Regions from separate parts of the Pseudarthrobacter arbutini genome, predicted to be linked through region 2. Evidence: riboswitches for the same ligand, from Rfam matches in the RefSeq annotation. Region 2 holds a riboswitch; each other region holds the start of a gene.
What was found. A riboswitch is a leader RNA that binds a small molecule or an ion and turns the genes downstream of it on or off. The one in region 2 is predicted to bind cyclic di-AMP.

Region 1 (9,712 bases), on a different contig from region 2:
GCTGGAACTGCCGTGGGGACCGGAACAGGGCGGCCCGCTCAGGCGGCCCGTTCGGGCAGCAGGAACGGATCCCAGGCCGGAGTGGGCTTCTCAAGTTCTTTGATCTGCCAGATGGTGCCATGCGGCGGTTCCGGATCAAACCTCAGCTTCCAGCCCATTTCAGCCGGCGTGTGGTCACCCTTGGTGTTGTTGCACCGGAGGCACGCGGCCACCAGGTTCTCCCAGGAGTCGGCGCCGCCACGTGATTTGGGCTGCACATGGTCGATGGTGTGGGCACCTTTGCCGCAATACGCGCAGCGGTGGCCGTCCCGCCGCAGGACTCCGCGGCGGCTGACTGCGGTGCTCTGGTTGTATCTGGGGCGGATGTAACGGTTCAGGAGAATCACGGACGGTCGGCCCAGGATCTCCTGCGGTCCCACCACGGGATCATCGCCCTCGGCAATGACGCTGGCCTTGCCCGTGAGCACAAGCACCAGCGCCCGGCGGAAGGTGACTACCGCCAGCGGTTCATATCCAGCATTCAGAACGAGAGTGCGCATGCACGTACCTCTTTGTGGCCGCACCCGTCAGGGGCACGAGGGCCGGCTGCCCCCGGCATGTCCGGGCTATGGATCGACACCACAAGAGTAAACAAAGAATCCCGGGATCAGCTAATCGCAGAAGCGGCCGCCGTCACGTGTCGGATTCGTGCACCTCACCGGATCAGGGCAGCAGACAGCAGACAGCAAAGGACCCCCGCCGTGTGGCGGGGGTCCTTTGAAGGCTGAATCAGCTGCTAGGACACGCGGATGTAAACGGGGCCGGAGCCGACATTGGCGCTGAACACAACGGTCTGGTTGCCGTTGTAGCCCCCGTGCACGGCCTGGCCGTTGCCAGCGTAGACGGCAATATGGGCAACGCCCGCGCCGCCGTCGGCGTAGTACAACAGATCGCCGGGCTGGGCCTCGGCGGCGCTCACGGTCTGACCGAGGGACAGGTAGCCTGCAGGCCAGTCGCGGAAGTTGATCCCCACGGCAGCCAGCGAGTTCGTGACCAGCATGGTGCAGTCCTGCATCACACCGAGCTGTGCGTAGGCTGCAGACAGGATGGCCTGGCCCTTGCCGCTGGCGGAGACCGGAGCCTTCGGAGCGGCCGGAGTTGCCGACGCTACCGTGATGGTGGCCGCGGCCTTGGCTGGAGCCGGAGCTTCAACAACAGGCGCGGGAGCCTCAACGGGAGCCGGCGTGGTGGTAACTGCGGGCTTCTCGTAGGAGATGGCAATGGTGGAAGCAGCCGAAATGATGGCCGGGGCGGAAACCTCAGCCTCAAGGTTCGAAGCGGACGCAGCTTCACGCTGGACGCCGGTGTCAGCCGCGTTCGCAGCGATACCACTGGTCAGGACAAGGCCGGAAGCAGCAGCGATAACCGCAGCCTGACGGCCCATGCCGCCGGCGTTGTCGCCGACAGCCTTGGCAATGACAGCCAGCGAGTTGGTCTTGGCGACCTCGGCGCGGTGCCGTGCAACAGTTGCACGTGTAGTCATTAATTTTCTCTCTTTCGTTTTCCTCAGGACCGCGTGGGCAGCCTAAGGGCTTTGGACGCGCCGGCATCTTGGGGGTACGCCGGCACGCCCCGAACGGGGATTTAGCGAAGAGTTTCTCGCGAAAAAACGGTTCCGGCAGCGCAGGGCTGCAGGAACTGGATTGCAGGAACTACGGGGCCATTGTGAAGAACGCGGAGGTGCCCGTGGATGCCACGGAGTGGAGCAGAGTGCCCTGTGACGGGTTCAGTGCGCTGATCATCATGCCGTTGCCGACGTAAATGCCAACGTGGGCGCCGCCATTCTGCATGACCAGGTCACCGGGAGCAGGTGTGGCGGTGGGTCGCATCGCTGTCCAGGCATTGGTGCGGGGAATGCTGATGCCGGCCTGGGCATAGACCCACTGCGTGAAGCCTGAGCAGTCCCAGCCATTGGGAGTGGTGCCGCCCCAGAGGTAGGGGTTGCCGATACCGGTATAGGCAACTGCTGCCAGACCCGAAGCGGCGGCGGAGGAGACAGTGTCCGCGAGCTTGGAGGCCGCGGCCTCGGTTGCGGCAGCACCCTGAGCCCCGGCTTCGGAGGCCGTGGACTGCGCACGGACCGTCTCAACCTTCGGTGCCGGCGTGGTCTTGATCACGGGGCGCTCGAAGGAAACGGTAGCCGTGGGCGCGGCAGTTACGGCAAGTGCCGTCTGCGCGGAACCGGACTCGGTAGAGGCGGAAACGCCGGCGGTGGAATCCGCGGCGTTGGCCGGAAGCCCCATGCTCAGGATCAGACCTGATGCAGCTGCGATAACAGCAGCCTGGCGACCTACGGTCCCGGCATTGGCACTGACGGCCTTGGACACGGAGCCCAAGGGGTTAGTGCGAACCGGTTGTGCGCGGTGACGCGCAGAAGTATGGCGTGAAGACACGAAGGTAGCCTCTCCCAATGCCTGCGAGGTGAGCTGTCGGATTCGGATGGGAGTCACCCGGCCGCGCTGCTTCACAGTGGAAGCTTTGCGACTTAACCCCAAGGCCTTCAGAATCGAAGACCAAAATTGGTTCCCCCGCCCCTGCCAGACGATGTCATGCGAACGGACCTTGAGCGGTGGCAGAGCTAGGCAATCCACTCAAGAACGTCAACTTCGGAAAAGTTGACGCGCTTTAGACGTTACAGGAGTTCTGAGCCAATGTCACATTCAGGTCACGGCACGTCGCTGCGATTCGAGAGTTGGCCATCATTTGGGTCAGAGCCAGCCGGTGGGGTCAACGACTTCGCCATTGACCTGGACCTCGAAGTGGAGGTGGCAGCCCGTGGACGCGCCCGTGGTGCCACTGAGGGCAACAACATCGCCGCGGCTGACTGTCTGGCCTACCTTGACGCTGGCGGAGGAGAGGTGGTTGTAAGTGGTTTCAAGGCCATTGCCGTGATCCACCACCACGCGGTTGCCGCCGCCGTACTGGTGCCAGCCAACGAAGGTGACGGTACCGCTGGCAGCAGCCAGGACAGAGGTTCCGCACTGTGCCACGAAGTCCTGGCCACGGTGGAAGTCGCCGGAGCCGCCGGTAATCGGGCTGACTCGGAATCCGAAGGGTGAGGCCGTAGCCAGCTGGGCGAGCGGCGAGCCGAGGCTTCCGGCAGAGGCGGCGCGGGTAATGGATCCCGCGGACTGGGCACTCAGGAGCTGCTTCAGTTTGCCGTCGGGATCACCCTGGGTCACCACGGACGAGCGGCTGAAATCAATTTGGGCGGCGGCTTCGGCGGTAACTTCGGGCTGCGGAGCAGCGGAAACGGCCGACGCAGCCTGGCCGGGTGCCGGAGTGGCCATCACGGGGCCGGTCACAGGAACCGTCACGGTGAGAGCCAGGCCTGTCGCTGCCAAGGCGATGCCGGCCTTCTGGCCGAGGCCACTGGCGGCGGCGAAATCCGTCATCTGCCGGAAGGGTCCCCGGCGGCGGCGGGCTTCCCGCTGTGGGTCGCGGGGCCTCTCCGCGCTGAAATCCTCGGCCACTCTGGGCGCCGAGGCGGGACCCACCGCGCGACGGCGGCCCCTGGAGTATTGCGTGGTCAAGAATGTTCCTCTCTGGGTAGCCTGCGAAGTTAGCTGTCGGATTCGGGTCAGAGAGTTCAAAGACCCGGTCCGCCGTGACAAGCACTTGGCGCAGAGATATCCCGTGAGGATCCTTCGCTGGAAGAGGCTTGCTGCTGACGGACTTAACCCCAAGGCAGTCTTACGACTGCCGGTTGTGGTTCCCCCGCCTCTGCCAGTTGGTGACTGATGCACCTGATCCGCTGGCAGAGCTCGGCTCCGGATCAGGTAACGCTTTTGTATCGACGCTGAGTTTCAACTATAGGTGATTAACTTGGACAGTAACAATTCCGTTATCTTTGCGGAACCTTGCGTCGCTGCGCTATGGCGCGGCCCCACGCGGCGGACCGCCTTCCCGTCAGCTGACGGAAACGAAGACGTGGGATGCCACTTCCGGGGGCAACTCGAGCGCCCCTTCGATTCCCGGCACGCGCACGGAAATGTACTCCCCGACGCGCTCCAGGGACACCGTGGCACCGGGCCTGATCCCGCCTTCATCCAGCTGGACCAGCAGCTCAGGTTCCACCTGGATGGGCTCAGCCAGCCGGCTGACTGTCACGTTCGACGCCGGCCCGTAGCCCTGCATCGCATCAAGGAGATTAATCACACCGGCGTCTGGGAGCGCGGGCGCCGGCCCGCCCAGGGCGGCCAGCCCGGGGATGGGGTTGCCGTACGGAGACTCGGTGGGGTGGTTGAGCAATTCGTAGATGCGCTGCTCTACGCGTTCGCTCATCACATGCTCCCAGCGGCACGCTTCATCGTGGACATAGGCCCAGTCCAGGCCAATCACATCCGCCAGGAGCCGTTCCGCGAGCCTGTGCTTGCGCATCACTTCCGTAGCGCGTTTCCGCCCGGCTTCCGTGAGCTCCAGATGGCGGTCTCCGGAGACCACGACCAGCCCGTCGCGTTCCATCCGGCCGATGGTTTGGGACACCGTGGGTCCGGAATGCCGCAGCCGTTCGGCGATGCGTGCGCGAAGAGCAACGATGTTCTCTTCTTCAAGCTCCAAAATGGTCCGAAGATACATCTCCGTAGTATCGATCAGATCCGTCATCCAGCTCAGCTCCTCGAGCGCAGTACCTTGCGTTGTCCCACCGTATCGCGTCCCGCTCAGCGGCGAGGTCCGCTAAAAAGCTTAGCCTATTTTGAATTTGTCTGGATAATGCCCGGGCGGAGACAAACAGTCTCATTGGCCGGACTGTGACGGCCCCGGTTCCCCGCCCATTCGAGGGTTCAGGCAGAATAAAGGAGGTCCTTATGCAGTCACCGCCGACTACCGGCCACCCCACCGCCCGGACGTGAGCCACGTCCATGCCGAAATTGGAGCCCCCGTGAGCGAAACCAGCATCACTATTCCCGCCGACCTCCTGCCAAAGGATGGACGGTTCGGCGCAGGACCCTCCAAGGTCAGGCCGGAGCAGCTCGAAGCGCTCTCAGCGGCGTCCAAGACGATCCTGGGCACCTCCCACCGCCAGGCTCCGGTCAAGAACCTCGTAGGCTCCGTCCGTGAAGGCATCAGCCAGTTCTTCCGCGCCCCCGAAGGCTACGAAGTGGTCCTCGGCGTCGGCGGCTCCACCGCTTTCTGGGACGTCGCCAGCTTCGGCCTGGTGGAAAAGAAGGCCCAGCACCTGTCCTTCGGCGAGTTCGGCTCCAAGTTCGCCTCAGCCACCAACAAGGCCCCGTTCCTGGACGCCTCCTCCATCATCAAGTCCGAGCCCGGCACCCGTCCGGTATCGGCCGCCGAGGCTGGCGTGGATGTCTACGCCTGGCCGCAGAACGAAACCTCCACGGGTGTCGCGGCTCCGGTCAAGCGCGTCGCGGGCGCCGACGCCGGTTCCCTGGTCCTGGTGGACGCCACCTCCGCAGCCGGCGGCCTGGACGTGGACGTCTCCGAGGCCGATGTCTACTACTTCGCCCCGCAGAAGAACTTCGCCTCCGACGGCGGCCTGTGGCTGGGTCTCTTCTCCCCCGCCGCGCTGGAACGCGCCGCCCGGGTCAAGGCCAGTGGTCGCTGGATCCCCGATTTCCTGGACCTCCAGACCGCCATCGACAACTCCAAGCTGAACCAGACGTACAACACGCCGTCGCTCTCCACCCTGGTGACCCTCGACGCGCAGGTGCAGTGGCTGAACGCCAACGGCGGCCTGGACTTCGCGTCCGCCCGCACCGCTGACTCCGCCGGCCGGATCTACTCCTGGGCCGAGGCCTCCGAGTACGCCACCCCGTTCGTGGCCAAGGCGGAGGACCGTTCCAACGTCATCGCCACCATCGACTTCGACGACTCGATCGACGCCGCCGCGATCGCCAAGGTGCTCCGCGCCAACGGGATCGTGGACACCGAGCCGTACCGCAAGCTGGGCCGCAACCAGCTCCGGATCGCCACGTTTGTTGCCATCGAGCCGGCTGACGTCTCCGCGCTGCTGGCAAGCATCGACTACGTGGTGGGCAAGCTGCGCAAGTAGCCGCACCCGCGCGAACGGACACTTGGGGCCCCGAAACCGGGGCCCCAAGTGTCCGTTCGCGCTGTTTTTGTGGTGAGGCCAGTTGTCAGCGTCCGACGGCGTCGTCCGGGTTTTCGTCCCGGGCGGCGCCGTTTGCGTTGTCCCCCGGTTGTTGGACGCCCAGGTGGGAGACGACGCCGAAGTAGCGCAGGCCGCGGGCGCGCCGGTTGAAGGTGAGCCGGAGCCGCTGGGCACGGATGATCCAGATCATTCCGATCACGGCGGCGATGATCCCGGAGGCGGCCGCAACGGAAAGCGACCACCGGGGGCCGGCGACGTTGGCCACCCATCCCACCAACGGGGCGCCGATGGGTGTGCCGCCCATAAAGATGGCCATGTACAGGGCCATGACCCTGCCCCGCATCACGGGATCGGTGGTGGTCTGGACGTAGCCGTTGGCACTGGTCATCATGGTGATTGCGAACAGGCCCACCGGCACCAGCGCCACGCCGAACCAGAAGTAGTCCGGGGCAAGCGCGGCCAGTCCCGAGGTCACCCCAAAGGCAGCCGCCGCGCCGAAGATCATCCGCAAGCGGGGCTTGCCGCGGCCGGCGGAGAGCAGCGCGCCTGCCACGGAGCCGATGGCCATGATGGAATTCATGAGCCCGAACGCGCTGGCGTCCAGCCCGAATTCCGTGCCCACCATCGCGGCGATGAACAGCACGAAGTTAAGGCCGAGTGTTCCCACGATGAACACGGCCACCAGGACCACCACAATGTCCGGCCGGAACCGCACATAGCGCAGCCCCTCCCGGATCCGGCCCTTGCCCGGAGCCGCCCGGGGAAGCTGGCGCAGTGACGCGGCGGGGATCTTCCACAGGCTCAGGAGCATGGCCAGGAACGTGAAGGTGTTGATCAGGAACACCCAGCCGGGACCCACCGCCACGGTGAGGACGCCGGCCACGGCGGGCCCGATCATCCGGGCGACATTGAACGAGGCGCTGTTCAGGGCCACGGCGTTGGGCAGGTAATCGTCCCGCACCAGTTCAGAGACAAAGGTCTGCCGCACCGGGGCATCGAGGGCGGAGACCATGCCCAGCAGCAGGGCGAAGCCATAGACGTGCCACAGCTGGCCGGCGCCGAGCACCACGAGGATGCCCAGGCCGGTGCTCAGGAGGGCCATCAGTGACTGGGTGATGATGAGCAGCTGCCGGCGGCTGTACCGGTCCGCCACGAGGCCGGCGACCGGCGCCAGGAAGAGCTGCGGCCCCAGCTGCAGCGCCATGGTGATGCCCATGGCCCCGGCGTCGTGATCGGTGAGGTGGTCAAACACCAGCCAGTCCTGGGCCGTCCGCTGCATCCAGGTTCCGATGTTGGAAACCAGCGCGCCGAGGAACCAGATCCGGTAGTTGAGGATGTGCAGGGATTTGAAGGTGGACATCAGTGCCGGCCTTCTTGGTTCTCAACCCTGCGCATTGGCAACTGCTTAGTCAGCCTCGCCGGCGGGGTCGTCGTCTTCGGAGCCTTCGTCCCGGTCTTCGAACCCGGAAGTGTCAGCCTCGGCCTGCGAAGCGTCCGGCTTCGAAGCGGAAACCTCCGCAGCGCGTGGCTCCTCTTCCTCTGCCGCCTGTGCGTCCTCGGGGCGGACGCGCTCGGCCCACGGCACCCACTCCGGGGAGAGGGTGGAGTCCTCCGACGGCAGGAGGCCAAGCTCGCTGACCGTGACCACCTTGGAGCGGGAGTTCCTGGTCAGGACCGCGTACCACTGCCAGCCGTGGTAGCCGGCCATTCTTGATTCGAAGAGGTGCGTGACCAGGCGGTCGCCCTCACTTTTGGCAGCCAGGTGCGCACCGATGTCCGACGCCGCCGCGATACCCTCGATGGCGGTTCGCGCCTCGCCAACGGCAGCGGCGAGGAAGGCATCCGGCTTTCCGGTACGCCACACGGGCACGCCGGCGCGGCGATTGGCCTCGGCTTTGGCGCCCGCTTTCTCCGCTGTTGTGGTGTCCGGCTGTTCAGCTTCCGCGTTCATGGCCAAGACCTAAACGTCCAGCTCGTCGGCAACCTTACGCAGGGCAGCCGCGATGGCCTTGCCCTTGTTGCCTTCCGGGTACTTGCCCGCGGACAGGGTTCCGGAGAGGTTGTCCAGCACGCTGACCAGGTCCTGGACCAGCGGTGCGAGGTCCCGGGCGCTGGGCCGCTTAGCCTTGGCGATGGACGGCGTCTTGTCCAGGACGCGCAGGCCCAGGGCCTGTGCACCCTTGCGGCCGTCGGCAACGCCGAACTCAACCCGGGTGCCGGCCTTCAGCTCCGTGATGCCTTCGGGCAGCGATGATTTGGGCAGGAAGACTTCCTGGCCGTCCTCGCCTGCGAGGAATCCGAAACCTTTTTCCTTGTCATACCACTTGACCTTGCCGGTAGGCACGTAATCAACCTTCTTCGTTCTGACGTCTTCTGACACGGCCGGCAGTCACCGCATCCGCACTGATGTGCGGGTTCAGGGTATGACAGCGACGGACCGTGTTGGTCTGTTCTTCAAGGTTATCCTGCCGGGGGCCGGAATCCTGCTTTCATGCACCCTTCGTCCTGCCGCCTGCCTGCGGCTGTGTGCCCGCCGCTCACGGCAACCTGTGGCGCCACCACCGGCCGCCCGGCTGTTAGCGTTGCCTGCATGACACCCTCGCGATACCGGCGCCCACTGATGATCTGCGCAGCGGTTGTTGCCATGCTTTCCCTCGTGGCGGTGGGAGCCGTCATGGCACTGGCCTTCGCAGGCTCCGCTGCTCCGGCCTGGGTCACTGCCACTGCCCTGTACGGGTTGCCTATGGCGTTCCTGCTGATGCTTTTCCTGGTGCTGGACAGCGTGGCGGGCCGGCGCCGGGCAGGAAAGTCCGGCGGGCGGTAACGTTGGACTGATGTCCCTTATTCGCGCGCTCAGCAAAGAACTGGAAGCACGCAGCGATGACTCGTTGCGGGCGCTCTTTGCAGCGCGGCCGGACCTTATGTCCCCCGCCGTTCCTGACTTTTCCGCCCTGGCCGCGCGGGCAAGTGCGCGGGTCAGCGTCCAGCGCGCGCTCGAGCGGCTTAACAGGCCACAAATGCAGGTGCTGGAAACGCTGCATCTTTGTACCAACACGGACACCGAACACAGCGCCTCGGCGGCGGGCGTCCGGAAACTCATTCCAGGGTCCACGGTGGCGGCGCTGGAACGCATCCTGGCCTCGCTCCAGGAACTGGCTCTGGTGCACCGGGCAGAGCCGCCGCATGGAACGGCGGTTTCGGGCCACCGCCAGCGCTACTACCTGCCGGTGGGAAGCCTCAAGGACGTGGTGGGAATCTATCCTGCGGGGCTGGGGCGCAGCTACACCGAGCTGGTCAGGCTCCAGCCCGCGTTTGCCCAGCGGGCAGTCCAGCTCGTTGCCGAGCTGCACCGCAGCGGCGTCTCCATCCAGAACGCCACCACCCCCATGGAGGCAGCCCTCGCGCTGCAGCATTGGACATCCTCGCCCGAGGCACTCGGCGAGGCTTTGGCCGGAGCCCCGGAACGCACGACGGCGTTGCTCGCCAAATTCCGCAACTGGGCCATGGGTGCCGTCCCGCAGGCGCAACGGAAGGCGTCGGTCTCGAACCAGGGCGCCGACGTCGGGCCCGTTGACTGGCTCCTGGCCCGGGGCCTGCTGG
Region 2 (9,712 bases):
TCGCTCCTTGTCGAACACGGCAAGACCCGCCTCGACAGAAGATGCCTGCGCCACGGACCGCCCCAGCGTGGCCCCATCAAGGATGGCCTCGCAGGCCCCGCGTCCAAGGAAGGGCGCCATTGCGTGGGCGGCGTCGCCCACCAGCGCTGTCTTTCCGGTGACGTACCGCGGCAACTTCGGCGTCTCGAAGAGTCCGTGATGCAGGACTGCGTTCTCTTCGATCCTGCCGATCAGCTCCCGCACCCCGCGGTGCCAGGACCCGAAATAGTTCAGTATGTGCGGCAGGTATGGCCCGTCAAACGTCTGATCGGCGCGGATGCATGCATACCAGTTGGTCGCATCAGGACCTGCCGGCGTGATGCCGAACAGTGCCCCGGGGGCCCAGGTCTCGCCGCATTCGGCCACGGCGCCCTTGACGGTGCCCCGCCATGCGACGGCTCCAAGGGAACGGGCGCGGAACCGGTCACCGAACATCCGATGCCGGGTGCGGCTGAACGTGCCGTCTGCACCGACCACCAGCTCCGCATCGTCGAGCTGTTCGGCCTCGATGACCTGCGTGTTGAAGCTGACGTCGATGTCCCGGGCAAGCGCGGCGAGCAACGCGGGCCGGGAGACCAGGTTCACGTCGGCGCCCCCGGGCGCTGTCAGCAATGTCGGCCCCGCCGGCGTCCACAGTCGGGTTCCTGCGCCAGCAGCAATATGCGCCCAGCCGACAGTGCGGCGCGAGGCGTCAACACCAATACCATCGAGGGCCTTCATGGCGGCCGGCCACATGCCCAGCATGGTGCCCGACGTCGGCAGGGCCGCGGCCTGCTCCAAGACTGTCACTGACCAGCCGTGACGCTTCAGGGCCCGTGCCGTGCTCAGGCCGCTGATGCCCGCGCCGATGATGACCGCTGAATGTCCCACGCCTCAAGGGTACAGACTCCACCCAGCCGGTCATTCCTCCCGTTTGGGTGGACGGGTACGCTGAGATGGCCGTCCGACGGCGCCCTGCTCATTTTAGAGCGGGGCGCTTTCGCGCAGGCAGCGGTCCTCTGGGTCAATGGCGCCCATGATGCGTTTGCCGATGCTCCCCAGCTGGCGCGACTGTGCCTTCGTGAGGGGATCGAACACCAGTGCACGTACGGCCTCCACGTGCCCCGGAGCGGTTCGGGTGATCTTCGCCCAGCCCTCGTCGGTGAGCGTTGCCAGTGTGATGCGTCCGTCGGCAGGATCCGTGGAGCGATGCACCCAACCCCGCTTCTCCAGCCGGCTCACCACCTGGGACAGGCGGGGGAGCCCGGACTCGGTAAAGCCTGCCAGGTCACTCATTCGGCGGGTTCGTTCCGGAGCTTCAGACAGGCCCGCCAGGACCATGTACTCGAAGTGGCTTATTCCGGCCTCCTGCTGCAGTTGGGCGTCCAGGGCGGCGGGAAGCTTCATGATCACAGCGACCAGCGTCAGCCAGACTTCGCGTTCCTCGCTGTTCAGCCATCGCGGTTCTTCGGCACGTTCCATAGTGCGAGTCTACGCTTTTACTTCAAGAATGAAGTTTTGTGTCCGCTAAATCACTTGCATCGTGAACTAATGACCAGTACCGTTTACTTCAACATTCAAGTACTGCCAGACTTCCTGAGGAGCCCAGATGACCGTTATGTCCGAGACCGTCGCGCGGCCGTTCGAACAACCGGCCGCCGTCCGCAGCCAGGTCACCGTCCCGCTGCGCTTCCCTGACGGCTTCGCGGCCACAGCCGAGATCATGACGTTCCATGGACTGGCCGACGGTAAGGAGCACCTGCTGCTCGCGCTCGGCGAATGGGAGCAGACGCTCCTGGACCAGGGCCCGGAAGGTACAGCACCGCTGGTCCGGCTGCACAGTGAATGCCTCACGGGCGACGTGTTCGGCAGCGAGCGCTGCGACTGCGGACCCCAGCTGCGCGAGGCAGTCGAGGAGATTGCCGCCGTCGGGGGCTTCCTGCTGTACCTCCGGCAGGAGGGGCGCGGCATCGGCCTGTACTCCAAGCTCGATGCCTATGCCCTGCAGGACACCGGCTTGGATACCTACGAAGCCAACGTGGCCCTGGGCCGCGGCGAGGACGAGCGGGACTACAGCGCCGCCGCCCAGATGCTCGGCGCGCTGGGCGCGGCCCGGATCCGCCTCCTCACCAACAACCCGGACAAAGTGGGGCAGCTGACAGCCCTCGGCGTAAACGTCTCGGAGCAGGTCCCCACCGGGGTGCACCTCTCGGCGGCCAATCACCGCTACCTGGCCGCGAAGCGCAGCCACACAGCACACACCATCGAGCTGCCGGCCGAGATCCTGCCCGCGGGGATTCTGCCGGCCGAGAGCATTCCTTCCCATGACGAGCTGCTGGCCCGGGTGGATGCGCTCGTTCCCCGGCTGCGGGAGCGCGCGGCGGAGACCGAGGAGATCCGCCGCATCCCGGAAGCAACCATGGCTGAGCTGAAGGCAGCAGGTGTGTTCCAGATGCTTTCACCTCAGGCCGTGGGCGGCTTCGGTATGGGCCTCGAAACCTATGTGGAGGTGGTCCGCCGCCTCGCCCAGGGATGTGTCTCCACAGCCTGGACCGTCGGGCACCTGGTGGAACATGTCTGGATGCTGGCCCGCTGGCCGCAGGAAGCCCAGGATGAAGTCTTCGCCAACGGGCCGGCCCCCTTGGCTGCCGCCACCGGTGCCCCTCCAGGCACGGCAGATAGGGCTCCCGGCGGGTTCATTATCTCGGGCCGCTGGAGCTTCGCCTCCGGCATCATGCACTCCGAGTGGGCGCTCCTGGCCGTGCAGCACGGTGACGTCCGCCTGCAGTGCCTGGTCCCGGTGTCCGATCTTGAGCTCCTGGACGTCTGGCACACGGCCGGCCTGCGGGGGACCGGGAGCAACGATCTCCGGACGGAGAATCTCTTTGTCCCGGCGCACCGCGCCCTGGAATGGAATCTCCTGGCCGCCGCTGACAACCCCGGCAGCCGCATCCACCCGGATCTGAGCATCCACACCCCCATGACCACGTTCCTGAACATGGTTGCCCCGGCCGCCGCTTTGGGGGCGGCTGAGCACGCCATCGAGGTGTTCCAGGACCTGATGATGGTGCGCAAGGTCAAGCAGACAACGCAGGCGCGGCAGGCGGATTCACCGCTCGCGCAGGCCCGGTTCTCCCTGGCCTACGGGCAGGTGGCGACTGCACGGCTGCACTGGCAGGAAGCCGTCCGAGTAGTGGCCGCTTCCTACGGCCGGCGGCCTGCCGCTTTCACCGGTGAGGAGCGGGCGCGGTACCGGCTTTCGCTGGGTCTCAGCGGCGCGGCGTCGGCCGAGGCTGTCCGCCTCATCCTGACGGGATCCGGCGGGAGTGTGCACCGGCTGACGCACCCGCTCCAGCGGATCCAGCGCGATGTCAACGTACTGCTCAACCACGCCTCGCTGACCATGGATCCGATCCTGGAACAGGCAGGCCGCGGACTGCTCGACCTCGGCCTATCCATCCCGGCCGAGCAGTTCTGACCGGGCGCATGGGACCCCTTGCAGGACCGCCGGCTTCGGAGAAGGATATGAGCCTCACTCGAGGAGGCCAGCCATGGTCCAGCTTGGAAAGTTTGAGCGGTACCTGATCGAGGAATTCTTCGACGACTACCGCGCCGGCGCAATGACCCACCGCACTTTCACCCGCCGGGTCGCATTCATCATGGGAAGCATGGCGGCGGCGTCTGGCGCGATGCTGCTCGTGGGATGCACACCCGAGGAAGTCCCACGCAGCACCGACCCCATGCCCACGCCCAGCCCGTCATCGTCGACGGCCGGCACCGGCACCGCGGCTGCCGGGGCAGTGCCGGGGGCGAAGAGTCCGCTCTCCGTCCCGGAGGGCGCCGCGGGGCTTACGACGGCGACCGTGCTGTTCCCTGCAGACGGAACCGATATCAGTGGTTACCTCGCCCGGCCCGAATCCGGTGCAGCCGGCCCGGCGGTGCTGGTCTGCCACGAGAACCGCGGACTGACCCCGCACATCCAGGACGTTGCCCGGCGCTTTGCCAAGGCCGGGTATGCGGCGTTGGCCCTTGACCTGCTGAGCAGGGAAGGCGGCACCGCCAGCCTCGATTCCGACGCCGTCTCCGGTGCACTGACCAGCGCCGGCGCCCCACGCCATGTTGCTGACTTCGCCGCGGCCTTTGACTACCTTCAGGGCCAGGACTTCGTGGACTCCGGACGCATCGCCATGAACGGGTATTGTTTCGGCGGCGGCATTACCTGGCAGGCCGCAACCGAGCTGGCCGGGCTGAAGGCCACCGCGGCGTTCTATGGTCCGGCGCCGGACCTGAACAAGGTGCCGGCCATCAAGGCCGCGGTGTTCGGGGTATATGCCGAACGCGACGCGCGGATCACCGGCGCGATGCCGGGCCTCCGCGATGCCCTGGACGCCACCACGGTCACGCATCAGCTCACCGTTTACCCCGGTGTGGACCATGCCTTCCACAACGACACCGGCGAGCGCTACAACGAAACCCAGGCCACGGCTGCCTGGAACGACACCCTCGCCTGGTTCGGACAGCACGTCTGAGGCAGCACAGCTCATCGGCCGCGGTGTGGCCGGTCCTGCCGCGAGTAGTCTTGAAGGATGAGCACCGCAATCCCACTAACGCTCACCTTCGACGGGCGTTTCGCCCGCGAACTCGAGGAGTTGGCGGTTCCCTGGCAGGCAGAGGAAGCGCCAGACCCGCAACTGCTGGTCCTGAACGAGCCGTTGGCCAGCGAGCTGGGCCTGGACCCGTCCTCGCTGCGGACGCCCGAGGGGACCCGGTTGCTCATCGGCAACCAGATTCCTGACGGTGCCACTCCGGTGGCCCAGGCCTATGCCGGCCACCAGTTCGGCGGCTACTCACCCCTGCTCGGCGACGGGCGGGCCCTCCTGCTGGGTGAGGTCACGGACATCCACGGGCAGCTTCGGGACATCCACCTCAAGGGCTCCGGCCGGACACCGTTCGCCCGCGCAGGTGACGGTCTCGCCGTCGTCGGTCCCATGCTGCGCGAGTACATCGTCAGCGAAGCCATGCATGCCATGGGCATCCCCACCACGAGGTCCCTCGCCGTGGTGGCCACGGGCCGGCCCGTCCGCCGCGAAACAATGCTGCCCGGGGCCGTACTTACCCGGGTGGCCAGCAGCCACCTGCGCGTCGGCAGCTTCCAGTTCGCCCGCGTCAACGGCGACACGGACCTTCTGCGCCGCCTGGCCGATCACGCCATCAGCCGCCATCACCCGGACGTGGCGCTCGCCGACAAGCCCTACCTCGCGTTCTTCGAGGCGGTCATAGCCGCGCAGGCGTCCCTGGTGGCGCAATGGATGCTGGTGGGCTTCGTCCATGGCGTGATGAACACCGACAACATGGCCATCTCCGGCGAGACCATCGACTACGGTCCTTGCGCGTTTATGGACGCCTTCAACCCCGGCGCGGTCTACAGCTCCATCGACGCGGACGGACGCTACGCTTACGCCAACCAGCCGGTCATTGCCGAGTGGAACCTCACCCGGCTCGCCGAAGCACTCCTGCCCCTGCTCCATGAAGACCAGGACCAGGCCGTGGCGCTCGCCGTGGAATCCCTCGGCGCCTTCCGCACCCTGTACAGCGCTGCCTGGTCAGCCGGCATGAAGTCCAAGCTTGGGCTGCGCCCGGACACGCACGACGACGTCGCGTCGCCCCTAGTGGATGGTCTGCTGGCGCTGCTCCAGGAAGGCCAGGTGGATTACACCTCCTTCTTCCGGAGCCTCGGCTCGGCGGCCCGCGGCGCCCCGGAAACTGCGCGGTCCATGTTTGCGGACCCGGGCGCCTTCGACGCCTGGGCCGCACGGTGGCTGGCCCTGGCGCCGGACGCGGACCTGATGGACAGGGTCAACCCCATCTACATCCCCAGGAACCATCTGGTTGAAGAGGCCCTGGATGCTGCTATCGCAGGCGACCTGGACCCATTCAACCGGTTGGTGGACGTCCTGGCCGATCCGTACACGCAGCGCCCCGGGCTGGAACGCTACGCCGGCCCCGCCCCTGAAGACTTCGGGCGCTACCGGACCTTCTGCGGGACCTGAGCGAACACCAGGGATGGACGACGGCGGCGCGCGGCTGGGTGCCGCCCGCCGCCGTCGAGCATGGTCGGATCACGCTACGCGGACGAAGGACGCTCCGGCGAGCCAGCTGATGGAATGGATTTCGGTTTTGTAACCGTCCACCCCGCCACTGACAACCTGGCCGTTGCCGGCGTAAACGCCCACATGGCCGGCCGTGATGACCAGATCCCCTGCGGCCGGGGTGCCCACCACGGAGCCGTACTGGTAGAACTGGCCGGGCGCGAGGTCACCCACGCTCTTACCTACCGAGCGAAGCGCCTTCTCCACCATGGCCGTGCAGTCCTGCTGCACGCCGAGCTGTGCGTTGGCGGAGGCCAGGATGGGCGCGCCGAGCGAGCCGGCCGGAGCCTGGGCCGCCGGTGCGGCGGTGGAGGCCAGGCGGATTCCGGTGTTCGCCGGAGCCGCTGGTGCTGCCGCGGCGGGTGCCGCCGGTGCCGGTGCGGTGTAGCCAGCACCGGGGATCTGGATCTGATCGCCGGGGTAGATGATGGTGGTCAGCGAGAGTCCATTGACAGCCAGTACGTCGTTGAGTGCGACGCCGTACTGGGTGGAGATTGCGCCCAGTGTGTCGCCTGAAACGACAGTGTGGACGTTGGCTGCGGCGGGAGCCGGGGCAACTGCGGCCGGGGCGGGTGCGCTGGCCTGGCCCTGAACGTTGACACTCCCGGAATTGTCCGGGCCGTGGACTCCGGCCTGTGCCGGGGCGCCGACGCTGAACAGCAGGCCGGATGCAGCAACGGCCACAAGGGCCGGACGGCCAAACGTCAGGGCGTGTGCTTTGGCCGTTGACGACAGGCCGACAGGGACGGTAGAGCTGGCAGAAACCACACGATGGCGTGCGGAAGCGGAATTCTTGGACACGGTTGATCGCCTCTCCCATGCCTGCGGGGTGAGCTGTCGGGTTCGGGTCGGAGATACCCGGCCGGTAGCGGCGCCGCACGGAACGGAGCGATACCGACTTAACCCCAAGGCTTCGCAAGAAGCCGTGGAAACGTGGTTCCCCCGTCCCTGCCAGCTGGAAAGCGACTGGATCCCGGTCAGCGGCAGGGCTCGGCATACTGGCGGGAATGGTCCGGCTTGAGCCGGGCCACCGTTCGACCATAACTTCCACTTATCGGCAATGTCACATTCCGGTAACGGAATGTAGGTGTCAAATCCACCCGTGTTTCAGCTTGGATTCCCTCCTCATCGGTAACGATGTTGCAGGTCAGGCCCCGTAATCCGTATATGCCCGGTAAGCTCACCAACTATGTCCCGGATTGTTCAAAAAATGCGGCTGCCCGCCCTCGCCGGCCTGCTAGCGGTCGCACTGGCGGGGTCGGCTGCGCTGCTTCCCTCACATGCCGCCGATGACGCGCCGCCGGGCGGCTATCCCTCGTGGCAGGACGTGGAGAACGCCAAGCAAAGCGAGGCCGGCAAAGCGGCAGAGGTCACCAGGATCAACGGGCTGCTGGGCGGACTCCAGACCGAAGCGGAGGTGCTGGGCAATGCGGCCGTAACGTCCGCCGCGGAATACGCCGTGGCCGAAGCGGCGCTTCAGTCCGCCACTTCCACTGTGGACGCACTGACCGCGCAGACCGCACGCGCCGCGGCCGAATTGGGACAGTACAAGAAGGAAATTGGGGCTCTTGCCGCCCAGTCGTACAAGACCGGTGGCACCAACATGGGCTTCTTCGTTGCCCTCGACGCCGTGCAGAACAACAGCATCCAAGGCCTGAATATCGTCCAGATCGTCAGCGATAAGACTGCCGCCCTGGTGAACAAATCCGCAGCCGCCGAACGCATTTCCCGCGCCCTGGCCGATCAGGAGCAGACAGCAAGGGCCGAGCGCGAGCGCCTGTCCGGCGAAGCCAGAACCAAGCTCGATGCCGCCCAGTCCGCCCGGCAGGCCATGTCCCGGCAGATCGCGGAGCAGGAGGAGCACGGCCAGGAACTGACCGCGCAGCTGGCCTCCCTCAAGGGCACCACCGCTGCGGTGGAGGGGGAGTTCCGGCAGGGCCAGGTGGCCTTGGCCGCATACGAAACGGCGCAGGCCGCCAAGCGGGCCGCGGCGCAGGAACAGGCACGCCAACAGGCGGAGGCGGCAGCCAAGGCGGCGGCCCTCGCCGCTGCACAGAAACCGGCTCCGGCCCCACCTGCTGTACCGGGAGTGCCCGCCCCGCCTCCAGTCCCGAGCCCGACGCCGGTCCCGCCGCCCGTCGTCGTGCCTTCCGTTCCGGGCGGCGCTGTGAACGACCCCGCGGGCGCCAAGAACTATGCGGCCGGGCAGCTGGGCGCCTACGGCTGGGGCCAGGACCAGTTTCCGTGCCTGGCGTCGCTGTGGACCAAGGAGTCGAATTGGCTGACCACTGCCACCAATCCTTACTCGGGCGCATACGGCATCGCCCAGTCGCTGCCGGCCAGCAAGTATGCCAGCGCGGGCAGCGACTGGCTCACGAGCTACCGGACCCAGGTCAACTGGGGCCTGTCCTATATCGCTGACCGCTACGGGTCACCATGCGGCGCGTGGAACCATTCCGTGGCCAACAACTGGTACTGACCTGCCGGTGACGGCAGCCGGGTCATGTTCCCGGGGCTTGGCGAATTCCGCGGCGCTGAAGAATTCAATGCCGACGAAGCCAAACCACTAGGCTTTTCCCATGCCCGATTTTGAACGGTTCCGGGTCCTGCTGGAAGAAGAGCGCACCCGGAAACTCGCACTCCTCCCCGCCCTCCGTGCGGACATTTCGTCGGCCAACGCCGCCCGCCAGGATTCCAACGTGGATGACGAGCACGACCCCGAGGGTTCCACCATTGCGTTCGAGCTGTCGCAGGCCTCGGCGCTCCTGAAGCAGAGCAGTGCGGGACTTGACCAGGTGGACGCGGCCCTGGCACGGATTGCGGCGGGCACCTACGGTACGTGCGCCGTGTGCGGGGACCCCATCGCGGAGGGACGGCTCGAAGCCCGCCCGTCAACGCCGTTCTGCATCCTCCACGCCGCGGCCGGCCGGCAGGTACGGTAGCGGCGCCATGAACCCAGATGTCGTGAACTCCAGTGCCGTGACTTCAAGTGCCGTGAGAGGGAGGGTGCTGTGAACGGGCGCGTGCAGGACGCTGCCGGCTTCATCGATGCCACCCTGCAGAATGAAGGCGCCTGCTACCGGGCGGAGGACGTGGAGGCCCGGGTTGGCGGTGTCCTAGGCTCCTACGGATCGTCCGTAGGAGCCGTACGCGGCACCGTCCGCGACGCCGGCAGGAAGTTCAAGGATCTTGGCCACGATGAAGTGACCGCTTTGGCATCTCTCCTCTGGGGCGGGCCCGGTGCCGGCAGGCGGCCGGTCTATGAGAGGCGGCTCGCCGCCGTGGTGCTGCTGCAGTCCAAGGTTGCCCTCCTTCGCCACTCTGACCTCACCCGGCTGGAGGGCTTCATCAGAACCGCGCAGACCGGTGAGCTGGTGGACCCCCTGATTGCCGACGTTGTGGTTCCGTTGCTGCAGGGACTGGGCGAAAGCGGCCGCCAGCGCGCCGACGTCGTCATCACCCGCTGGCACCAGGACCCCGACGATGCGCTGCGCCACGCTGCCCGGCTCATCGCGTCTCAGGGACCTGACCTGCAGCGCATTTCC
Region 3 (9,712 bases), on a different contig from region 2:
GGGAGATCATCGAGATGTCCTGGTATGCCAACCGCAAGGTCACGCTGCCGCTGGGTGAAGACTTTCACGCACGCCGGCTCTCCATCCGGGCCAGCCAGGTGGGCGTGGTTGCCCGGGCACGGCGGCACCGCCGGACCACGGCCGAGCGCCTGGAATTGGCTGTTGAGCTCCTCAAGGACCCGGTCTTCGATGTATTCCTCACCGGGGCCTCTCCGTTCACGGACCTGCCGGCAGTAGTGCAGAACCTAGCCGACGGCACGCTCGAAGCCCTGTGCCATGTGATCGAATACCCCAACGCAGACAGCCCCGCGGAAGCCAACCCCAAAGACAGGAAGTAGCCCGTGTTCAGCCTGACCGTCCGACGCCACTTTATGATCGCCCACAGCCTCCCGCGGGAGGCATTTGGCCCGGCCCAGGCCCTCCACGGGGCGACGTTCGTGGCGGAGGTGACGTTCCGCCGTCGTGCGCTGAACCAGGACTCGATCGTCCTGGACATCGGAGCCGCCGGCGGCATCATCGAGGACGTAGTGTCCGGCCTCAACTACAAAAACCTGGACGAACACCCGGACTTCGAAGGGAAGCTCAGCACCACCGAGGCGCTCGCGGAGTACATCGCCCACGCCGTCGCAGCCAAGCTCACGGATGACGGCGACGGTGACGGCGACGGCCGCGAGCTCGCGGGGATCGACGTCACCCTGCGCGAAAATCCGGACGCGTGGGCCACTTACACCCTCGACCTGTCCGCCTGATCCCATGTTGGTCAGGTTCCTGGTCCCCGCCAACATCCGCCACAACTCCGGCGGCAACGTCTACAACGCGCGGCTCACCCAGGGCCTGAGATCGTTGGGGGTTGCTGTGGAGATGCTGGCGGTGGAAGGTTCGTGGCCTGACGCCAGCGCTGGAGACCGACGGCGGCTGGGCGGCCTGCTGGGCGCCTGGGACCCAAGGTCGGACCCCCCGCAGGCGGACATCACCCCGGAAGCGGTCACCCTCGTGGACGGGCTGATTGCGTGCGGTGCGCCTGGCGAACTGGAGTACGCCGCGGCCGCCGGACAACACACCTGGGTCCTGCAGCATATGCCGTCGCCCAGCCACCCCGACGGCGAGGGGCGGGCACTGTGGGCGGCCGCCGGAGTGATCTGCACCAGTTCGTCCGCAGCGGCCTCGGCGGCAGAAAAGCACGGGCTCCGCGCCAGCCGGGTTGTCTTGCCCGGGACGGACGCGGCACCGGTGGCGTCAGGTTCGGCCCCGCCCCACATCATTGCGGTGGCCGCGCTGCTGCCCAACAAGGACCAGTTGCTGACCGTGGCCGCGCTGGCCCGGCTCCAGGACCTCGCCTGGACAGCCTCCCTGGTAGGAACGGACGACGCCGATCCCGCCTATGCGGCACAGGTCCGGGCAGCCATTGCCTCCTCTGGAATGGAGGACAGGGTGCGCGTGACCGGCCAGCTCGCCGGGACCGAACTGGCGAACGAATGGAACCGGACAGACCTGAGCCTTCTCGTGTCGCGGGCCGAAGCCTTTGGGCTTGTGGTGACGGAATCGCTGGCCCACGGCATTCCCGTCATCGTGAGGGAGGGAACCGGCGCCGTGGACGCGTTGGGCCTCGCCGGGAGACTCGCCGGCAGGCTCGCGGGAAGACCGGACGGCGAGCGTGGTGGTGGTGAACGTGATGGCGGGACATCTGCGGTGCCAGGTGCCGCCGTCGGACTCGCCGGACCCGAAGGCGACGCACCTCGTGGCAACGGACCTGAAGACCACCACGCGGACGTGCTCGCTGCCGTGATCCGGCAGTGGCTGGTGGACGAATCCCTCCGAGTCGGCTGGCGTTCCGCTGCCCTGGCGGCACGGGAACGGCTGCCCGGCTGGGACTCCACCGCCCGGAACGTCCTGGAAATCCTCGGCACGCCTGCTAAAACGCCTCATGCCAAATCGCCCGCTGAAGAAAACTCCGCCGAGGGGATGCCTACCGCTGCGCGTACGGCCGGTGGACAATAAGCCATGACCACGCTGCCGACCTCCGCCGCCGTATTGACCCCCCAAGCTGTGATCCCCCAAGCCGTGACCCCACAATCCTTCAGCCAAGATGCCCCGGATCCGCAGGTGCTCACTCCGGAGTTCCTCAGGGCATGGGCCTGGCACAAGCAGGGCCTCGACGGCACACTCCAGGGCGCGGATGCCGCCGACGTGTTTAGCAGCGCGGGCTGGGCCCGTTCCGTCGGCGGCGCCAACCCGTACCTCACGCTCTTTGCCCGCGCCGGCACTAGCCGTGAGCGGGCGGATGCCGACGTCCTGTCGCTGAACATCCATGAGCTGCCCACCGCCCGCGGCTGCACCTATGTGCTGGGACAGGATGACTTCGCGTGGGGCCTCCAGATTGGCCGGGACGCTGCCGTGGCGCCGTTCCGTGTGCTGGCAAGAATGGGCGTCGAGCGCGGCGAGATCACGCTGCTGGAGGAGGAGATCCTCCACGCCCTCGCCGAGGCCGGCCACCCGCTGGACCCCAAACAGCTCAAGGATCTCCTGGGCGATTCGGTCCGGAACCTCGGCGAGGAGGGCAAAAAGAAGGGCGCGGCCACCACGTTGCCCACGGCCTTGGGCCTCCTCCAGGCGGACGGCCGGATCCGGCGCGTGCCCGCCAACGGCCGGCTGGATCAGCAGCGCTACGCCTACACACTGTGGGGTTTGCCGCCCACCGCCATGGACGACGAAGCCGCCCGCAGTCTCCTGCTGCAGCGCTATCTCGGCTGGACTGGCGGCGCCACGGTCAAGCAGTCGCAATGGTTCACCGGGTTCACCCTGGCCCACACGAAGGCAGCGTTGGCCGCCACTGGGGCGGTGGAGGTTCCCACCGCCAACGGTGAGGTGTTGTGGATGATGCCCGACGACGTCGGGCGGCTTGCGTCGTTCGAGGCGCCGGCGGAGGAACAGATTCAGCTGCTGGCCGGCACGGATTCGTTGGTCCTGCTCCGCAGGAACTCGGGGGATCTGTTTGCCGAGCAGGACAAGGGTAAGCAGGTCCTGGGGTCCACGTTGGCGTTGCAGGCTGACCTGCCGGATCATCCCATCTTCGACCGCGGCCGGATCATCGGGCTGTGGCAATACGATCCCGGGAAATCACGGATTGCCCATTGGCTCTTTGGCGGGGCCACACCCGCTGTATCCCGGCGCATCGCCGAGGTAGAGGCCTGGATCCGGGACGAACTGGGCGACTTCCGCTCGTTCAGCCTGGACTCGCCGGCCTCGCGCCAGGACAGGATCGACGCCCTGGATGCCGCAGGCTGAGAGTCGTGCAGGCAGGTGAGAGCGCTACAGCAGGCCCGAGACGAATTGCAGCCCGCTACGACCCGTCACAGCACGACCCGTTACAGCCGACTGCGGTGCGCTGCGAAGAAGTCCCTGAGGACCGCTCCGCACTCCTCTTCCCTGACCCCGCCGTACACCTCAACCCAGTGGTTGAGCCGGCGCTCGCGGAGGACATCGAACACCGAGCCCGCCGCTCCGGCTTTCTCATCCCAGGCACCGAAGACCACGCGGGGAATCCTGGCCAGGACCACCGCGCCGGCGCACATGGCGCACGGCTCCAGAGTCACCACGAGCGTGCAGTCGGCCAGCCGCCAGCCGTCCCCGGTGCCGCCGTCGAGTTTGGACAAGGCACGCAACCGGTCCGCCGCCTGGCGGATGGCCACTATCTCTGCGTGGGCAGTGGGGTCTCCCAGTTCTTCCCGCTGGTTCCGTCCGGAACCCAGCACGGCGCCGTCGGGCCCAATCACCACGGCGCCGATCGGCACGTCCCCGGTGGCCAGCGCGCGCCGGGCTTCGTCCAGGGCAAGACCCATCCATTCGAGGTGGTTCTTTTCTGCGGCGACCATGGCTCAATGATAGTTTCGAAGGATATCCAGCCTGCAAAGCATTAACGCCGGGGAGGCATCGTGGACAGATTCAGGGACCGTCTGGGCAAATGGTTCAAACCGTACGCCGCGCTGTGGATCACCATGCTGGTTGGCGGTGCCTTGGTGGTCACCATGGCGCTCCTGGGTGCCGAGGTCTACGACAACGTGGTGGATGAAGAGGGCCTGGCCGCCCTGGACCTGCCCGCGCTGGAGCTGTCCCAGGGCTTGCGGAACCCCGTACTGGATGCCGGGGTAACGGCTTTCACCAACATCGGCGGGGGCATCGGCATGCCCATCCTGGCAAGCATCCTTACGGCCTGGCTCACGTTCCTGAGCCGGACTTGGCGGCCCATCATCCTGGTGGGCGGCGCCGCGGCCGTCTCCACACTGGCCACCACGGTGGGCAAGCGGCTGGTGGGCCGCAACCGCCCGGACCACTCGGAAGCGGTCCCGCCGTACGAGACCTCTCCGTCCTTCCCCAGCGGCCACACGCTGAATACGACGGTGGTGATCGGTGTCCTGGTCTATGTCATGTGCCTCCAGTTCGAGTTGCTGTGGGCGCGCATCACGGCCATCATCGCCGGGGTGATCTTCATCATCGCGATGGGCCTGAGCCGGGTGTTCCTGGGCCACCACTGGCTGACGGATGTGATGGCCGGCTGGTTCCTGGGCCTTGCCTGGGTGGGCATCGTGATCCTGGCGCACCGGCTGTTCCATGTGCTGCGGAAACGCGAGCACGCGGGCCCGGCACCCACGTTCGAACAACCCGCCTTGAGGGACGATCCGTCGAGCTGATTCCCGGCCGGGCGCTGCCCGCGCGGGTGATAGTTTTGACGCATGCGCACTCTCGTTGTGGACCACCCGCTGGTCGCCCATAAGCTCACCGTCCTGCGGGACAAGAACACTCCGTCACCGGTCTTCCGGCAGTTGACGGAAGAGCTGGTGACCCTCCTGGCCTACGAAGCCACCCGTGAGGTCCGCACCCAGCCGGTCACCATCGAGACGCCGGTCAGCACCACAGTGGGCACCGCTTTCACCAAGCCCACGCCTCTGGTGGTTCCCATCCTGCGCGCCGGGCTCGGCATGCTCGAGGGCATGACCAAGCTGGTCCCTACCGCTGAGGTGGGCTTCCTGGGCATGGCCCGCGATGAGGAAACCCTGGACATCATCACCTACGCGGAGCGGCTCCCGGAGGACCTGACGGACCGGCAGATCTTTGTGCTGGATCCGATGCTTGCCACCGGCGGAACCCTGCGCGAAGCCATCAAGTTCCTGTTCAAGCGCGGCGCCTCCGACGTCACGTGCATTTGCCTCCTGGCCGCGCCGGAAGGCCTGGCCAAGCTCGAAGAGGAACTGGCCGAGGCCAACGTGACCATCGTGCTGGCCTCCATTGACGAACGGCTCGACGAGAAGTCCTACATCGTTCCCGGGCTGGGCGACGCCGGCGACCGCCTGTACGGCATCGCTGGCTGATTCGGGGTTGCTTCGGATTTCAGGTCTTCCGCTTTCCTGCCGCCGCCGTTAGCCTGTGGCGCATGGACTGGAAACTTGAACTCGTTTTTGTGCCCGTATCCGACGTCGACCGCGCCAAGGATTTCTACGTCAACAAAGTTGGCTTCAACCCGGATTTCGACGAGCGGCCCATGGATGGCATCCGCTTCGTCCAGCTGACCCCGCCGGGATCCGCCTGCTCCATTTGTATTGGCGAGGGCCTCAATGACGCCCCTCCGGGTACGGCCCCAAGCCTGCAGATGGTGGTCGGCGACATCCAGGCTGCCCACGACCACCTCAAGAGCAACGGTGTGGAGGTCAGCGACATAGACATCCAGGACTGGGGGCACTTCGTCTACTTCGCGGATCCCGACGGCAACAAGTGGGCGGTGCAGTACATCCCGGGCCGTGACGCCTAAGGGCGTGATGCCCGGGGTCGCGACGCCTAAGCCCGTGACACTTAAGCCGGTGACGCCTAAGGCAAAATAGGCAGCATGAACATCCCCACACCTGCCGCCACACGAGTACCTGCCGCCACACGAGCACTGACATGCCGGGCCGTCCTTTTCGATATGGACGGCACACTGGTGGACTCCACGGCAGCAGTGGAGGAGGTCTGGGGAGAATTCGCGGCCCGGTACGGCCTGGACATCGCCGAAATCCTGCGCACTTCGCATGGCGTCCAGGCTGCCGATACCGTACGCCGGTTCGCGCCGGGGGGAGCGGACGTCGAGGCCCTCACCGAGGAACTGGGCGCGATGGAACGGGTGCGGACTGCCGGTATCGTCGCGTTGCCGGGGGCTGCCGACCTGCTTCGCAGCCTCCCGGCCGAGGCAGTGGCGCTGGTGACTTCAGCGGACAGGACCCTGGCGGACATCCGCATGGACGCTGCCGGGCTGGACATGCCGGCCATCGCCGTGACGGCGGACCTGGTCACACGGGGCAAGCCGCACCCGGAAGGCTATCTGATGGCCGCCGGGCTGCTGGGCGTCAATCCGGAGGACGCCGTGATCTTTGAGGATGCGCCCGCCGGAATAGCGGCAGGCGTTGCTGCTGGTATCCGGACGGTGGCCGTGGGTCCCAATGCGGGCGAATTGCCGGCAGGCGTGCTGCATATCGCGGATTACCGTGCCGTGACCGCCTCCGTGGAAACGGACGCCGCGGGACGGAAGCTCATTTCTTTCCGGCTTTGACGCCGGCGGATCACTATCGTGATCCGCCGGCGCAGCTCAGCGACGCCAGCCGCCGGCGCCGCTCGGTCGGCTTAGTACCAGTTGTGCGACAGGTGGAAGTTCAGCGCGCCGCACGGTGACTGGTAGCGCTCCTGGATGTAGTTCAGGCCCCAGTTGATCTGCGTGCGGTAGTTGGTGACGTAGTCCGCGCCGGCGCTCGCCATCTTCTCAGCGGGCAACGACTGGACGATGCCGTACGCGCCGCTGCTGGCGTTGGTGGCCGTGGTGGTCCATTCGGATTCCTTGGTCCACAGCGTCTGCAGGCACTGCATCTGGTCAGCGGACCAGCCGTACGTCGCCAGTTGGCCGGCAGCGTAGGCCTGCGCTCCTGCGGGGTCGTTGACGGCCACAACAGGGGCAGGCTCGGGGGCCGGAGCAGGAGCACCAGCGGGTTCCGGTGCCGGGGCAGGTGCCGGGGCAGGTGCCGGATCGGCGGCCTGGGGCGCGACGTTGATTTCAGCCGGAGCCGCTTCCGGAGTGGCCGGGGCCTGGATCTCAGCCGCTTCGAAGCTGAGCTTCGACTGGGCGTTCTCTTCTTCGGCGGCCTGGTTGGCGCTGGCCGCAAGCGAGGCCGACTCGGAAGCGTGTGCTGCGGCGCTTACACCGACCAACAGGGCGCACGCGGTGGCGAACACCGCGACGCGCTGGCCCACGGAGGGAATCCGGGCGGCCTTGGAAAGTGGGGACATAGCTGCGCCGAAGCGGGTCTGCTTGCGGTGGCTATCGGACTTGTTGTCGCCCTGCGGGCGCGGTTCTACCTTGAATTCAGACATGATGGATCGCCTCTCACACCTGCGGAGTTAGCTGTCGGGTTCGGATGAGGGCATCCGGCCACACGGCACAATCACGTGTTGGCTTAACCCCAAAGGGCACTTGGTGCCCGGGACGGTGGGTCCCCCGCCTCTGCCTCTGAAAACGGAATCCGGGAAGCGGCAGAGCTTGGCGTCATCCGGATATGCGGCCCAAACGGGAACCACACCTCATCGACGCTACAGGAGCTGGAAGCTTAAGTCACATTTTGGTAACAGGAATCACGACGACGGTGTGTCGCCTTGCTGGGCTCGGGTGCCAGTGGGTCGCGCCAGCGCGCCGGCAGGGAAGAGTAACGCGAACTCCGTCCGTCCGGCCCGCGATGTCACTTCCACGCTCCCGCCGTGGGCCTCCATGATCGACTGGACAATGGACAGGCCCAAGCCACTAGTGCCTTCGGACGCCCCGGCGCCCGAGGCCGGCGCCGTACCCTTGCGCGCCGCGTCTGCGCGGGCAAACCGGGAGAAAACGTGGTCTACGAATTCCGCAGGGATGCCCCCGCCGTCGTCCGTTACCGTCACCGCTGCGCCGCCATTGGCAGACTTCGTGACAGCGGTGACCACCGTGGTCCCCGGCGGCGTGTGCTTGCGCGCATTGGAGAGCAGGTTGACAAGCACCTGACGCAGTTGGGACGCATCACCCGTGACGGCGAGCGGCTCGTCAGGCAGTTCAAGGCGCCAGTGGTGGTCCGGGGCGATGACCTTCTCGTCACTGACGGTTTCGATCACGAGTTGTGTGAGGTCTACTTCGCTGAGCTTCAGGGGCTGGCCCTCATCGAGCCGGGCAAGCAGGAGCAGATCCTCCACCAGGGTGGTCATGCGTTCGGACTGGCTTTGGACCCGGGCCAGGGATTTCCGGCCGTCCGGCGTGAAGTTCTCGGTCATCCGCATCAGCTCCGTGTACCCGCGGATGGCGGTCAGCGGGGTGCGCAGCTCATGGGAAGCGTCGGCAACAAACTGCCGCACCTTGGTCTCGCTCCGCTGCCGCGCCTCGAGTGCGTTGGCGACGTTGTCCAGCATCTGATTGAGGGCGTGCCCTACGCTGCCCACGTCGGTTCCGGGATTGGAGTTCGACGGCGGGACGCGCACCGCGAGTGCCACCTCGCCCGCGTCCAGCGGGAGCCGGGCCACCCGGGTTGCCACCTCGGAAAGCTGCTCCAGCGGCTTCATGGTGCGCCGGATCAGCACGGTTCCCGCCAGTCCGATCAGCGCCAGGCCGCCCAAGGAGACAAACACAAAGGTCCACACCAGCGATGCCAGCGTGCTCTCCTTGGCGGCGAGCGGAAGGCCCGTGACAAGGACATCGCCGTAGCCGGTTTGCACTGCCACAATCCGGTAATCCCCGTTGGACAGCGAGCGGTTCACGGGAAGGCCGTTCTGCGTCAGCGCCAGCAGGGTCTGCTTGTCCTCGGCGTCGAGGGCCAGGCGCGTGGTGTCCGAGTCCAGGAAACCGCCGCTGGGGATCTGGCCGTCCAGGATCCGCGCATTCAGCGTTCCGACACTCTGCCCGCGGGAGTCAAGCGGGTCCGGCCTGCCGTTGAATCCGCCCATGGGCGGGCGGCCCGGATCGTTCGACCGTTCGGCGGCCTGGCTCAGCTGTTCATCCAGCTGCCCGGTGAGAAAGGAATCCATGGACGCGTAACTGAACAGCCCCACGGCGCCGCAGATGGCCACCAGCAGGGCCATGGCCAACAAGATCAGGCGCGTGCGCAGATGCCAGGTGTCCGGTTTCAGCCAGCTCCGGGCTGGTGCTGGGGTTGCTCGCGGCGAGGACATCGAGCTGCTACTCAGCCGGCTTGATGACGTAGCCGGCGCCCCGCACGGTATGGATCATGGGCGGGTGCACTGCATCCACTTTCTTGCGCAGGTAGGAGATGTAGAGCTCCACAATGTTGGCCTGGCCGCCGAAGTCGTAGTTCCAGACGCGGTCCAGGATCTGGGCTTTGCTGATGACGCGTTTGGGGTTCTCCATGAGGTACCGGAGCAGCTCGAACTGGGTGGCGGTGAGCTGGAGGGCGTCGCCCGCACGGGTCACTTCGCGGGTGTCGATGTTGAGGACAAGATCGCCCACCACAAGTTCGGCAGTGTCCATCGCGGCAACGCCGGAGCGCTGGACCAGGCGGTGCAGCCGCAACAGGACCTCTTCCATGCTGAACGGCTTGGTCACGTAGTCGTCCCCGCCGGCCGCCAGGCCCACGATCCTGTCCTGGACAGCGTCCTTGGCAGTCAGGAAAAGCGCAGGTACCTCGGGCGCGAAGGCGCGGATCCTGCCCAGCAGCTCAACGCC

Region 1: linked by a shared signal. The riboswitch ahead of ACX80V_RS17385 (C40 family peptidase) and the one ahead of ACX80V_RS16440 (LysM peptidoglycan-binding domain-containing protein) in region 2 are both predicted to bind cyclic di-AMP.
Region 3: linked by a shared signal. The riboswitch ahead of ACX80V_RS15095 (aggregation-promoting factor C-terminal-like domain-containing protein) and the one ahead of ACX80V_RS16440 (LysM peptidoglycan-binding domain-containing protein) in region 2 are both predicted to bind cyclic di-AMP.

The regions. Positions count from the first base shown of each region.
Region 1 covers NZ_JBTNDQ010000016.1:34,125-43,836, reverse strand. Annotated here, with positions in the region: gene ACX80V_RS17395 (HNH endonuclease) at 39-539, opposite strand; gene ACX80V_RS17390 (NlpC/P60 family protein) at 776-1,522, opposite strand; gene ACX80V_RS17385 (C40 family peptidase) at 1,692-2,366, opposite strand; cyclic di-AMP (ydaO/yuaA leader) riboswitch at 2,437-2,599, opposite strand; gene ACX80V_RS17380 (M23 family metallopeptidase) at 2,748-3,572, opposite strand; cyclic di-AMP (ydaO/yuaA leader) riboswitch at 3,576-3,794, opposite strand; gene ACX80V_RS17375 (iron-dependent transcriptional repressor DtxR) at 3,949-4,644, opposite strand; gene serC (phosphoserine transaminase) at 4,922-6,052, shown strand; gene ACX80V_RS17365 (MFS transporter) at 6,138-7,472, opposite strand; gene ACX80V_RS17360 (DUF3027 domain-containing protein) at 7,518-8,063, opposite strand; gene ACX80V_RS17355 (cold-shock protein) at 8,073-8,456, opposite strand; gene ACX80V_RS17350 (hypothetical protein) at 8,703-8,936, shown strand; gene ACX80V_RS17345 (helicase-associated domain-containing protein) at 8,947-9,712, shown strand, end outside.
Region 2 covers NZ_JBTNDQ010000014.1:109,014-118,725, reverse strand. Annotated here, with positions in the region: gene ACX80V_RS16465 (FAD-dependent oxidoreductase) at 1-909, opposite strand, end outside; gene ACX80V_RS16460 (MarR family winged helix-turn-helix transcriptional regulator) at 1,003-1,500, opposite strand; gene ribA (GTP cyclohydrolase II RibA) at 1,628-3,496, shown strand; gene ACX80V_RS16450 (dienelactone hydrolase family protein) at 3,570-4,547, shown strand; gene ACX80V_RS16445 (protein adenylyltransferase SelO) at 4,605-6,068, shown strand; gene ACX80V_RS16440 (LysM peptidoglycan-binding domain-containing protein) at 6,138-6,968, opposite strand; cyclic di-AMP (ydaO/yuaA leader) riboswitch at 6,972-7,142, opposite strand; gene ACX80V_RS16435 (aggregation-promoting factor C-terminal-like domain-containing protein) at 7,357-8,646, shown strand; gene ACX80V_RS16430 (TraR/DksA family transcriptional regulator) at 8,747-9,109, shown strand; gene ACX80V_RS16425 (DNA alkylation repair protein) at 9,179-9,712, shown strand, end outside.
Region 3 covers NZ_JBTNDQ010000012.1:153,786-163,497, forward strand. Annotated here, with positions in the region: gene ACX80V_RS15050 (zinc-dependent alcohol dehydrogenase) at 1-338, shown strand, start outside; gene ACX80V_RS15055 (6-pyruvoyl trahydropterin synthase family protein) at 342-749, shown strand; gene ACX80V_RS15060 (glycosyltransferase) at 754-1,998, shown strand; gene ACX80V_RS15065 (DNA glycosylase AlkZ-like family protein) at 2,002-3,285, shown strand; gene tadA (tRNA adenosine(34) deaminase TadA) at 3,366-3,872, opposite strand; gene ACX80V_RS15075 (phosphatase PAP2 family protein) at 3,996-4,688, shown strand; gene upp (uracil phosphoribosyltransferase) at 4,731-5,366, shown strand; gene ACX80V_RS15085 (VOC family protein) at 5,429-5,803, shown strand; gene ACX80V_RS15090 (HAD-IA family hydrolase) at 5,879-6,577, shown strand; gene ACX80V_RS15095 (aggregation-promoting factor C-terminal-like domain-containing protein) at 6,649-7,389, opposite strand; cyclic di-AMP (ydaO/yuaA leader) riboswitch at 7,395-7,547, opposite strand; gene ACX80V_RS15100 (HAMP domain-containing sensor histidine kinase) at 7,648-9,201, opposite strand; gene ACX80V_RS15105 (response regulator transcription factor) at 9,209-9,712, opposite strand, start outside.